Kineococcus endophyticus: one gene and its partner. The protein of the gene in region 1 interacts with the protein of each later gene in a pairwise test. Links are inferred from orthologs where the notes say so. Each region holds a gene or a part of one and is shown on either strand. Other genes may lie near its edges. The genes, in order: AB1207_RS04400 and dnaE.

Region 1 (5,225 bases):
CCGCCCCGGAACGTGTCCGGGACGGGCCTCGCGCGGCGGAGGATAGGGGATTTGAACCCCTGAGGGCGTTAACCCAACACGCTTTCCAAGCGTGCGCCATAGGCCACTAGGCGAATCCTCCAGTGGCTCCAGCGTAGCGCGCCGTGACGGGTGCTCGTGACGGCCCCCGTGTCCCGCACCCCTGCGGGAGGGCGGTTGGACCCGGGGCCGGGAGCTGTCGTACGGTGGTCGCAGACCCCTCGTGCGGCGTCACCCCGTCAAACCCCCCCAGGGCCGGAAGGCAGCAAGGGTAGATGGGCTCTGGCGGGTGTGCGGGGGGTCCCTTCGTTCCCGCAGCCCCCGTCCTCAGCCCTGTCCACACCCCCGGACGACGACGGCGGGGCGTGTCGGAGGGGCGGGTTAGCCTCGGACCCGTGACGACAGCGCTCTACCGCCGGTACCGGCCCGAGGCCTTCTCCGAGGTCATCGGCCAGGAGCACGTCACGACCCCGCTCATGCACGCGCTGTCCAAGGGCCGCGTGACGCACGCCTACCTCTTCTCCGGGCCCCGCGGGTGCGGCAAGACGACGAGCGCCCGCATCCTGGCCCGCTGCCTGAACTGCGCGCAGGGCCCGACCCCGACGCCGTGCGGGACGTGCGACTCCTGCCTGGACCTGGCCAACGGCGGCCCGGGCAGCATCGACGTCGTCGAGATCGACGCGGCCTCCCACAACGGCGTCGACGACGCCCGCGACCTGCGCGAGCGCGTGTCCTTCGCCCCCGCGCGCGACCGCTTCAAGGTCTACATCCTCGACGAGGCCCACATGGTCACGGCGGCGGGCTTCAACGCGCTGCTCAAGACGGTCGAGGAGCCGCCGCCGCACGTGAAGTTCGTCTTCGCCACGACCGAGCCGGACAAGGTCCTGACGACCATCCGCTCCCGCACCCACCACTACCCGTTCCGGCTCGTGCCCCCGGCCCAGCTCACGACGTACCTCGGCGAGCTGGCCGAGAAGGAGGGCGTGCAGATCGGCAAGGGCGTGCTGCCCCTCGTCGTCCGCGCCGGCGGGGGGTCCGTCCGCGACACCCTGTCGGTCCTGGACCAGCTCATCGCCGGGGCGGGCGAGGACGGCGTCACCTACGACATCGCGGTCGCCCTCCTGGGGTACACGCACGCGTCCCTGCTCGACGACGTCGTCGAGGCGATCGCGGCCGGGGACGCCGCGACGGTCTTCCGGGCCGTCGAACGGGTCGTCGACACCGGCCAGGAACCGCGCCGGTTCGCCGACGACCTGCTGCAGCGCCTGCGGGACCTCGTCATCGTCGCCGCCGTGGGTGACGCGGCCGGGGACGCCCTGGCCGTCCCCGAGGACGCCCTCGAACGGCTGCAGGCGCAGGCCGCCCACCTGGGGCGCAACGAGCTGTCCCGCGCCGCCGACGTCGTGGCCGCCGGGCTGGAGCAGATGACGGGCGCGACGTCGCCGCGGCTGCAGCTCGAACTGCTCTGCGCGCGCCTGCTGCTGCCGGGTGCCGACACCGACGGCGGCCTCGGGACGCGGCTGGACCGGTTGGAGCGCCGCATCTCCGCCGCCGGCGGCGTGCCGGCCGCCGTGAGCTCCGCCGCCCCCGCACCTGCGCCCGCCGCCACCCCGGCACCCGCGCCCGCGCCCGCCCCGACGCCTACCCCCACCGACCCCGCGCCGACGCCGACGCCCGAACCGGCGACCACCGGGGGCGGCTGGCCGGCCGCCCGCACCCCTGGCTCCCCCGCCCCGGAGGCACGTCCGACCGCCGAGCCACCGGCCCCCACGACGGGCGGGCTGCCCGGCTCCCCCGCCCCGACGCCCGTCCCCGTCGACGCCCCACCGCCGTCCGCACCCGCGGCCGGGGGCGACGCGGAGACGGTCCGCCGCCTGTGGACCGAGGTGCTCGGTGCCCTGTTCACCGTCAAGCGGCTCACGTGGTCCCTCGTGGCCGAGAACGCGACAGTCGCGGACTTCCGCGGGGGCGTCCTCAGCCTGCAGTTCCGCTCGCCGCAGCTCGCGGCCCGCTTCGCGCGCGGCAACGACGCCGGGTTCGTCGCCGAGGCGCTGTTCCAGGTCACGGGCATCGAGGCCAAGGTCGTCGCCGTCGGCGGCGAGGCAGCCGGGGGCGGTGGGGGTGCCCGCGGCGGGGGCCAGCGCCCGTCCCGGGGTGGGTGGTCGGCCCCGGCACGTCCGCCCGCCCCCGCCGCCCCGGCCCCGGCCGCCCCCGCCCCGACCGGCGCGCAGCCCTCCCGAGGGCCGGCCGGCGGTCAGCAGCCCCCCGCGCCCCCGTCGCAGCGGTCCACGCCTCCGGCGCCGGCCCCCGCGGGCAACGACTACTACGCCGACGTCCCCCCGCCGGAGGAACCGATAGAGGACCCGGGCGAGGAGCAGCTGTCCCGCCCCCGCCGCGCGGAACCGGCCGCACCCTCGTCCGCGCCGTCACCGACGCCGGCGGCGTCTGCTCCCCCCGCACCGGCGGCGGTCGCCGTCGCGCCGGAGGACGACACCCCCAGCCGCGACGACGAGGACGCCGAGGACGCCGGGCTCGTGGGGATCGCGGTCGTCGAGCAGATCCTCGGCGGCCGGGTGCTCAGCGACGACACGTGACGACGTGCGACGGCACGAGGCGGCGCCGGACCACACGCGGTGACGCTCGGTGGTCCGGTCCTGCCCGGACGGCCACGTAGGCTCGGGACGTGTACGAAGGAGTCGTCCAGGACCTGATCGACGAGCTCGGTCGGCTCCCCGGCGTGGGACCCAAGAGCGCCCAGCGCATCGCGTTCCACCTGCTCGCGGCCGACGCCGACGACGTCAAGCGCCTCGCCGAGGTGCTCACCGAGGTCAAGAGCCGCGTCCGGTTCTGCACCGTCTGCGGCAACGTGGCGCAGGAGGAGCTGTGCCGGGTGTGCCGCGACCCGCGCCGCGACCCGAGCGTCATCTGCGTCGTCGAGGAGGCCAAGGACGTCGTGGCCATCGAGAAGACGCGGGAGTTCCGCGGCCGCTACCACGTGCTCGGCGGTGCGATCAGCCCCATGGAGGGCATCGGCCCGGACGACCTGCGGATGCGCGAGCTGCTCTCCCGCTTGTCCGACGGCGAGGTGACCGAGACGATCATCGCGACGGACCCCAACCTCGAGGGCGAGGCCACCGCGACGTACCTGGCGCGGCTGCTGAAGCCCATGGGGATCAGGGTGACCCGCCTGGCCTCCGGCCTCCCGGTCGGTGGTGACCTGGAGTACGCGGACGAGGTGACGCTCGGACGGGCGTTCGCCGGACGGAGGTCCCTCGATGGCTGACCAGACCCCCGAGTCCGACGAGCTCACGGGGCTCGCCGACGCGACGGCGGCCGAGGTCCGCGCCTACCTCTCCAGCGTCACCGAGGTCGCGACGGGCCGCATGGACTCCACGGCCCTGTCGGTCCTGCTGCTCGCGGTGAGCCAGACCCTCCTCACCGGGGCGCGCCTGGGGGCCGTCGACGACATCGTCCCCGCGCGCCGCTTCGAGCCGGACGCGGGCCCGGACCCCGACGTCGACCCCGTGCGGACCAGCCTGGCCAACGTCCTGGAGGGCCTGGACGACTACGCCGACGTCGTCGACCCGCTGACCAACGCCAAGCTCGTGCGCGGCGCGCTGTCGGACGACCTGGCCTCGATCGCCGCCGACCTCGAGCACGGCCTGCGCCACCACGAGCGCGGCGACGTCACCGAGGCGCTGTGGTGGTGGCAGTTCTCCTACCTGTCCTCCTGGGGCCCTCGGGCCACCGCGGCGCTGCGCGTGCTGCAGTCGCTGCTGGCCCACCTGCGGCTCGACGTGGACGCCGAGACGGCCGCCGACGCCGAGTTCGACGCGCTGCACCCCTGAACCGACGGACCGGCCGCTGCCCGCTGGACACATTGCCCAGCAGGTCAGCCCGCGGTTGAGCACGGCCCGGAGCACCGTGAGCGCTTCCGTAGAATCCCGCTCGTGGCTCTCGTGGTGCAGAAGTTCGGCGGTTCCTCGGTCGCTGATGCCGACGGCATCAAGCGTGTCGCGAAGCGCATCGCCGCGACCAAGCGCGCCGGCCACGAGGTCGTCGTCGTGGTCTCGGCGATGGGTGACACGACGGACGAGCTCATCGACCTCGCCGAGCAGGTCAGCCCCATGCCGCCGGCGCGCGAGCTGGACATGCTGCTGACCTCGGGCGAGCGGATCTCGATGGCGGTCCTCGCCATGGCGATCTCGAACCTGGGCCTGGAGGCGCGGTCGTTCACCGGCTCGCAGGCCGGCGTCATCACCGACTCCTCGCACGGCCGGGCCCGCATCATCGACGTCACGCCGGGCCGCATCCGGTCCGCGCTCGACGAGGGCGCCATCGCGATCGTCGCCGGGTTCCAGGGCGTCAGCCAGGACACGAAGGACATCACGACGCTCGGTCGCGGTGGTTCGGACACGACGGCCGTCGCGCTGGCCGCGGCACTGAAGGCCGACGTCTGCGAGATCTACACCGACGTGGACGGCGTGTTCACGGCCGACCCGCGCATCGTGCCGACGGCCCGCAAGATCAGCCGCATCGCCAGCGAGGAGATGCTGGAGATGGCGGCCTGCGGCGCCAAGATCCTCATGCTCCGCTGCGTCGAGTACGCACGGAACTACGACCTGCCGATCCACGTGCGCAGCTCCTTCAGCCCGCACGAGGGGACCTGGGTGACCGACTCCCCGATCCCCGAAGCCTTCAGGACCCACCAGACCGGGGAGGAACCCGTGGAGCAGCCGATCATCTCCGGTGTCGCGCACGACCGCAGCGAGGCCAAGATCACCGTCGTGGGGGTGCCGGACAACCCCGGGACCGCCGCCGCGATCTTCAAGGCCGTCGCCGAGGCCGAGATCAACATCGACATGATCGTGCAGAACGTCTCGGTGGGTGCCTCGGGCCGCACGGACGTCTCCTTCACGCTGCCCAAGTCCGAGGGCGCGACGGCGACCGCCGCACTCGAGAAGGTCAAGCCGGCCATCGGCTTCGACCGCCTGGAGTACGACGACCAGATCGGCAAGGTCTCGCTCATCGGCGTCGGGATGCGCTCGCACCCGGGCGTCTCGGCGACGTTCTTCGACGCCCTGGCCAAGAAGGAGATCAACCTCGAGATGATCTCCACCTCGGAGATCCGCATCTCCGTCGTGACGCGCGCCGACCAGCTCGACGACGCCGTCCGCGCTGTGCACACCGCCTTCGGCCTGGACGCC
Region 2 (6,407 bases), on another replicon or contig:
TCCCGCAAGCTGCGCAGCCTGCCGTGGGCCCTGGCCTTCGGCTTCCTGCTCGCGGGGGCGACCGGCAACCTGACCGACCGCCTGCTGCGGGCGCCGGGCTTCGCGCGCGGCCACGTCGTGGACTTCCTGCAGCTGCCCCACTGGCCGATCTTCAACGTCGCCGACGCCAGCATCTGCGTCGCCGCCGTCTTCATCGCCGTCCTCGCCGTGCGCGGCGTGGGGCTCGACGGCACCCGGCAGACCCGCGAGACCCCCGCCCCGGACGCCTCGACCCGGCGGGAGGCCGACGGTGCCTGAGGTCCGCAGCCTGCCCGTGCCCGACGGTCTCGAGGGCGAACGCGTCGACGCCGCCCTGTCCCGGCTGCTCGGCCTGTCCCGCACGCGCATCGCCGAGCTCGCCGCCGACGGCCTCGTCGTCGTCGACGGCGCCGCCGTCGGCAAGTCCGACCGGTTGCGCGCCGGGTCCTGGCTCGAGATCGAGGTGCCCGACCCCCCGGCGGCGCCCACGCTCGTCGCCGAGACGGTCGAGGGCCTGACGATCGTCCACGACGACGACGACCTGGTCGTCGTCGACAAGCCGGTGGGCGTCGCCGCCCACCCCAGCCCGGGCTGGACCGGGCCGACCGTCGTGGGGGGCCTGGCGGGCGCGGGCTACCGCATCGCGACGTCGGGGTCCGCCGAGCGGCAGGGGGTCGTGCACCGCCTCGACGTGGGCACCTCGGGGCTCATGGTCGTCGCCAAGAGCGAGCACGCGTACACGGCGCTCAAGGCCGCCTTCAAGGAGCGGACGGTCGAGAAGGTCTACCACGCGCTCGTCCAGGGCCACCCGGACCCGTTGCGGGGCACCATCGACGCCCCCATCGGCCGGCACCCCGGCAGCGCCTGGAAGTTCGCGGTGACCGCCGAGGGCAAGCCCAGCGTCACCCACTACGAGGTGCTCGAGGCCTTCCGTGCCGCGGCCCTGGCCGAGATCCACCTCGAGACCGGCCGCACCCACCAGATCCGCGTCCACTTCGCCGCGCTGCGCCACCCGTGCGTCGGCGACCTCACGTACGGGGCGGACCCGACGCTGGCGGCCCGCCTCGGCGTCACCCGGCAGTGGCTGCACGCCGTCCGGCTCGGCTTCGTGCACCCCGGCACCGGGCAGCCCGTGGAGTTCACGAGCTCCTACCCGGCCGACCTGGCCACCGCGCTGGAGCGCCTGGCCGACTGACGGCCCGCACCGGGTGTCGGGACCGGCCCGTGTCGGACCCGGCGCCTACCATCGACCCCGCACGACCCCGCACCTCGGCCACCCCGCCGCCGCACCCACCAGGAGGCCCGCCCCCATGGCGTCCCCGTCCTCGTCAGCGGACTCGTTCGTCCACCTGCACGTCCACACCGAGTACTCGATGCTGGACGGCGCGGCCAAGGTGGACGACCTCTTCCGGACCGCCGCCGAGATGGGCATGCCCGCCGTCGCGACGACCGACCACGGCTTCGTCTTCGGGGCCTACGACTTCTGGAAGACGGCGAAGAAGCACGGGGTCAAGCCGATCATCGGCGTCGAGGCGTACCTCACGCCGGGGACGGCGCGCCAGGACAAGACGCGCGTGAAGTGGGGCGACCCCAACGGCCGCTCGGGGGACGACGTCTCGGGTGCGGGGTCCTACACCCACATGACGATGCTGGCCGAGAACACGACCGGTATGCACAACCTGTTCAAGATGAGCAGCCTGGCGAGCCTGGAGGGCTTCCTCTACAAGCCCCGCATGGACCGCGAGCTGCTCTCGCAGTACTCCTCCGGGCTCATCGCCACGACGGGCTGCCCGTCGGGGGAGGTGCAGACGCGGCTGCGCCTGGGCCAGTACGACGAGGCCCGCAAGGCAGCGGCCGAGTACCGCGACATCTTCGGCAAGGACAACTTCTTCTGCGAGCTGATGGACCACGGCCTCGACATCGAGCGCCGCGTCCAGGACGACCTGCTCAAGCTCGCCAAGGACCTCGACCTGCCGCTGCTGGCCACGAACGACCTGCACTACACCCACGCCGGCGACGCGGCGGCGCACGCGGCCCTGCTGTGCGTGCAGTCCGGCTCGACGCTGGCCGACCCCAAGCGCTTCAAGTTCGACGCCGACGAGTTCTACCTCAAGAGCCCCGCGGAGATGCGGCACGTCTGGCGCGACCACCCCGAGGCCTGCGACAACACGCTGCTCATCGCCGAGCGCTGCGAGGTCGAGTTCACCGAGTCCACCGGCGCGTACATGCCGCGCTTCCCCTGCCCGCCGGGGGAGGACGAGGAGAGCTGGTTCGTCAAGGAGGTCTGGTCGGGCCTGGCCCACCGCTACGAGGGGCAGATCCCCGACGACGTCCGCAAGCAGGCCGACTACGAGATCGAGGTCATCACCTCCAAGGGGTACGCGGGGTACTTCCTCGTCGTCGCCGACTTCATCAACTGGTCGAAGGAGAACGGCATCCGGGTGGGTCCGGGCCGTGGGTCCGGCGCGGGGTCGATGGCCGCGTACGCCATGAAGATCACCGACCTCGACCCGCTGCGGCACGGCCTGTTCTTCGAGCGGTTCCTCAACCCCGAGCGCATGTCGATGCCCGACTTCGACGTCGACTTCGACGAGCGCCGGCGCGGTGAGGTCATCCAGTACGTCGTCGAGAAGTACGGCACCGACCGCGTCGCCCAGATCGTCACCTACGGCACGATCAAGGCCAAGCAGGCCGTCAAGGACTCCTCGCGCGTCCTCGGCTTCCCCTTCTCGATGGGGGACCGGATCACCAAGACGATGCCCCCGGCCGTCATGGGCAAGGACATCCCGCTCTCGGGCATCTTCGACCCCAACCACAAGCGGTACTCCGAGGCCGGGGAGTTCCGCGAGCTGTACAAGTCCGACCCGGAGGTCGTGAAGGTCGTCGACACCGCGCGGGGCCTGGAGGGCCTGAAGCGGCAGTGGGGCGTGCACGCGGCCGGCGTCATCATGTCGAGCGAGCCGCTGATCGACCTCATCCCGATCATGAAGCGCGAGGCCGACGGCGCGATCATCACGCAGTTCGACTACCCGACGTGCGAGACGCTCGGGCTGGTCAAGATGGACTTCCTCGGCCTGCGGAACCTGACGATCCTCGACGACGCGCTGAAGAACGTCGTCGCCAACGGCAAGGACGAGGTCGACCTCGAGAAGCTCGACCTCGACGACCAGGCGACGTTCGACCTGCTCGGCCGGGGCGACACGCTCGGCGTCTTCCAGTTCGACGGCGGCCCCATGCGGTCGCTGCTGCGCCTCATGCGCCCGGACAACTTCGAGGACATCTCCGCCGTCGGCGCGCTCTACCGCCCCGGTCCGATGGGGGCCGGGTCGCACACCGCGTACGCCCGGCGCAAGAACGGCCAGGAGCCGATCACCCCGATCCACCCCGAGCTCGAGGAACCCCTGAAGGAGATCCTCGGCACGACCTACGGCCTGATCGTGTACCAGGAGCAGGTCATGTCGATCGCGCAGAAGGTCGCCGGGTACTCCCTCGGCAGCGCCGACCTGCTGCGCCGCGCGATGGGCAAGAAGAAGCGCGAGGTCCTCGACGCCGAGTACGTGGGCTTCGAGAAGGGCATGCTGGACAACGGGTTCAGCAAGGAGTGCGTCAAGGCGCTGTGGGACATCCTCGTCCCGTTCTCCGACTACGCCTTCAACAAGGCCCACTCCGCGGCCTACGGCCTCGTCTCCTACTGGACGGCCTACCTCAAGGCCAACTACCCGGCCGAGTACATGGCCGCGGTGCTCACCTCGGTGCGCGACGACAAGGACAAGTCGGCGCTGTACCTCAACGAGTGCCGCCGCATGGGCATCAAGGTGCTCCCGCCGGACGTCAACGAGTCGAGCGCGAACTTCACGGCCGTCGGCACCGACATCCGCTTCGGCCTCACCGCCATCCGCAACGTGGGCGCCAACGTCGTCGACGCCATCGTGGAGGCGCGCACCGAGAAGGACCGCTACGAGTCCTTCCAGGACTTCCTCACCAAGGTGCCGGCCGTCGTCTGCAACAAGCGGACGATCGAGTCGCTCATCAAGGCGGGCGCGTTCGACTCCCTCGGGCACCGGCGCCGCGCGCTCGTCGCCAAGCACGAGGACGCCGTCGACGCCGTCGTGGACGTCAAGCGCAACGAGGCCATCGGCCAGTTCGACCTCTTCGCCGGCCTCGGCGGCGGGGACGACGGCGGCGGCACGGGGTTCGAGGTCGTCATCCCCGACGTGCCGGAGTGGGAGAAGGCCGAACTGCTGGCCCACGAGCGCCAGATGCTCGGCCTGTACGTCTCCGACCACCCGCTCTTCGGGCTGGAACGGTTGCTGCAGAACGCCTCCGACGTGTCGATCTCGGCGCTGCTGGAGGACGAGTCCCGTCCCGACGGCTCGAACATCACCATCGCCGGCATGATCACCGGCCTGCAGCGCAAGACGACCAAGCAGGGCAACTACTGGGCGATCGTCACCGTCGAGGACCTCGCCGGCGCGATCGAGTGCCTGTTCTTCCCGCAGGCCTACATGGACGTCGCCCAGCTGCTCGCCGAGGACCTGGTCGTCGTGGTGAAGGGCCGGCTCAACCGTCGCGACGAGGTTCCCACGATCTACGCCTCCGGCCTGAGCGTGCCGGACATCTCCAGCACCGACGGCGTGCCCGTCACGGTGACCCTGCCGACGGCGCGCTGCACGACCGGCATCGTCGAGCAGCTCAAGACCGTGCTCGAGACGCACAAGGGGTCCACCGAGGTCCGGCTGCGGCTGACGAAGAACGGGGGCGGCAACGGCACCCTGATGCGGCTGGACGACTCCCTGCGCGTGACGCCCAGCCCCGCGCTGTTCGGTGACCTGAAGCAGCTGCTCGGCGCCTCGTGCCTCGGCTGAGCCGGCCGCCGGTCGGGCAGTCCCCGACCGGTGACCTGCCGGGGACCCGCCGGACGGGGTTCGTGCTGCTCTTCGGCCAGGCCGTGGCCGGTGTCGTCGTCGGGGTGCTGTGGTGGCTGCTCACGCGACGCCCGACGGCCCTGCTGGTGGGCGAACCGCTCGTGACGTCCACGTCGCAGTTCCCCATCGCCCGCGACGGGGTGTTCAGCGTCCTGACGGGGCTCGTGGGCCTGGTGGCGGCGGTCGTCGTCCTGCGGCGGGGACGGCAGGCGCCGGTCACGGTGCTGGTCGCCGCGCTGGCCGGGGCGCTGGCGTCCAGCCTGCTGGCGGCCGGGACGGGCAGCGCCCTGCCCCCCGCGCAGGCGGACCAGGCGGCCCACGTCACGCTGTCGGCCTGGGTCGCGGTCCTCGTGCAACCGTTCGTCGTCTCGGTGGTTGTGGCTCTGGTCACACTGGCCGACGTGCTGGCCCGGTGGACCCGCACCCCGTGACCCCGGCCCGGTTCCACCCGTTCGGCGCAGTCACGACCGGGTGGCGATGAGGTCGCACCCCAGGTCACACGCTGTGTAGCCGTCCTCCGGGACGCTGCGCCGGACGGCGCGCCGAACCGTGACGGTCGGTGAGATCTCGGGGGTCCGGGTGCGCTCCGGAGACGGGGCGGCGCCGGTGGTCGGCTCAAGGGGATCTGGTGCGGGCCCGATCCCTACATCGTGACCCCCTCCACGATCGTTACGAAGCCCTCCCGTCGCCTCGTCGCTGCCCTCGGCGTCGTGGCCGCCACCTGCACCTTCCTCGTGACCGCCGGCGAGACCGCCGGCGCCGCCACCGCCGCGAGCGCCCAGAGCGCCACCCAGACCACCAGCAAGGTCGTCGCCAAGGACACGTTCGCCGGCGCCAGCCGCGCCGTCGGCAACGCCGAGATCGGTGGCCGCTGGGCCGTCCAGTCGCCGGCGGGCCGCACGGTCTCCACCGGTGGCAACCAGCTGACCTTCCCCTCGGTGCCCAAGGGCGGCAGCTTCGCCGCGCTGCTCCCGGCGGTCGCCGCGGCCGACGTGTCCGTCACCCACGGCGTCAAGCTGCCCACGGTGGGCGCGGCCAAGATCGGCCTCTACGAGACCACCGAGCTGCGCCGCCAGTCCGACGGCGACCGGTACGGCACGACCCTGACGATCGGTGCCGGCGGGGCCCTCACGCTCAGCGCTGACCGCGTCGTGGACGGTCGCTCCACCCAGCTGCAGAAGACCGCGCTCAAGGTGAAGGCGAGCTCGGGGTCCTGGCTCAACGTCGAGACCAAGGTCTCCGGGACCTCGCCCGTCACGGTCCAGGCCCGCGTGTGGGGTTCGGGTCAGCCGACCCCGGACTGGCAGGTCGTCGCCAAGGACACCAGCGGGTCCGCCGTCAAGAAGGCCGGCGCCGTCGGTGTCAACGGGTACCTCTCGAACAGCGGCACCCCGACCACCGTGTCGCTCAACAGCTTCCAGGCCGTGGCGACGACCACGGCGGCCGCCCCCGCGGCTCCCGCGC

The links.
Region 2: the proteins of AB1207_RS04400 (region 1) and dnaE interact in binary tests that used the Escherichia coli proteins (3 or more experiments, as listed by UniProt). The link is inferred for Kineococcus endophyticus from one-to-one orthologs.

What each region holds. Positions count from the first base shown.
Region 1 is NZ_JBFNQN010000003.1:46,055-51,279, reverse strand. The notes cover bases 58-3,012. They hold AB1207_RS04400 (DNA polymerase III subunit gamma and tau), read left to right. Parts: upstream 58-413; coding sequence 414-2,612; downstream 2,613-3,012. Other genes in these bases: recR (recombination mediator RecR), read left to right, coding at 2,702-3,012. Outside these bases: more of recR, read left to right, coding at 3,013-3,301; AB1207_RS04390 (DUF5063 domain-containing protein), read left to right, coding at 3,294-3,866; AB1207_RS04385 (aspartate kinase), read left to right, coding at 3,969-5,225. UniProt on the Escherichia coli protein: Part of the beta sliding clamp loading complex, which hydrolyzes ATP to load the beta clamp onto primed DNA to form the DNA replication pre-initiation complex.
Region 2 is NZ_JBFNQN010000001.1:407,142-413,548, forward strand. Bases 947-5,083 are described here. They hold dnaE (DNA polymerase III subunit alpha), read left to right. Parts: upstream 947-1,328; coding sequence 1,329-4,883; downstream 4,884-5,083. Other genes in these bases: AB1207_RS01945 (RluA family pseudouridine synthase), read left to right, coding at 947-1,213; AB1207_RS01955 (hypothetical protein), read left to right, coding at 4,871-5,083. In the rest of the region: lspA (signal peptidase II), read left to right, coding at 1-297; more of AB1207_RS01945, read left to right, coding at 290-946; more of AB1207_RS01955, read left to right, coding at 5,084-5,374; AB1207_RS01960 (alginate lyase family protein), read left to right, coding at 5,594-6,407. UniProt on the Escherichia coli protein: DNA polymerase III is a complex, multichain enzyme responsible for most of the replicative synthesis in bacteria. This DNA polymerase also exhibits 3' to 5' exonuclease activity. The alpha chain is the DNA polymerase catalytic subunit.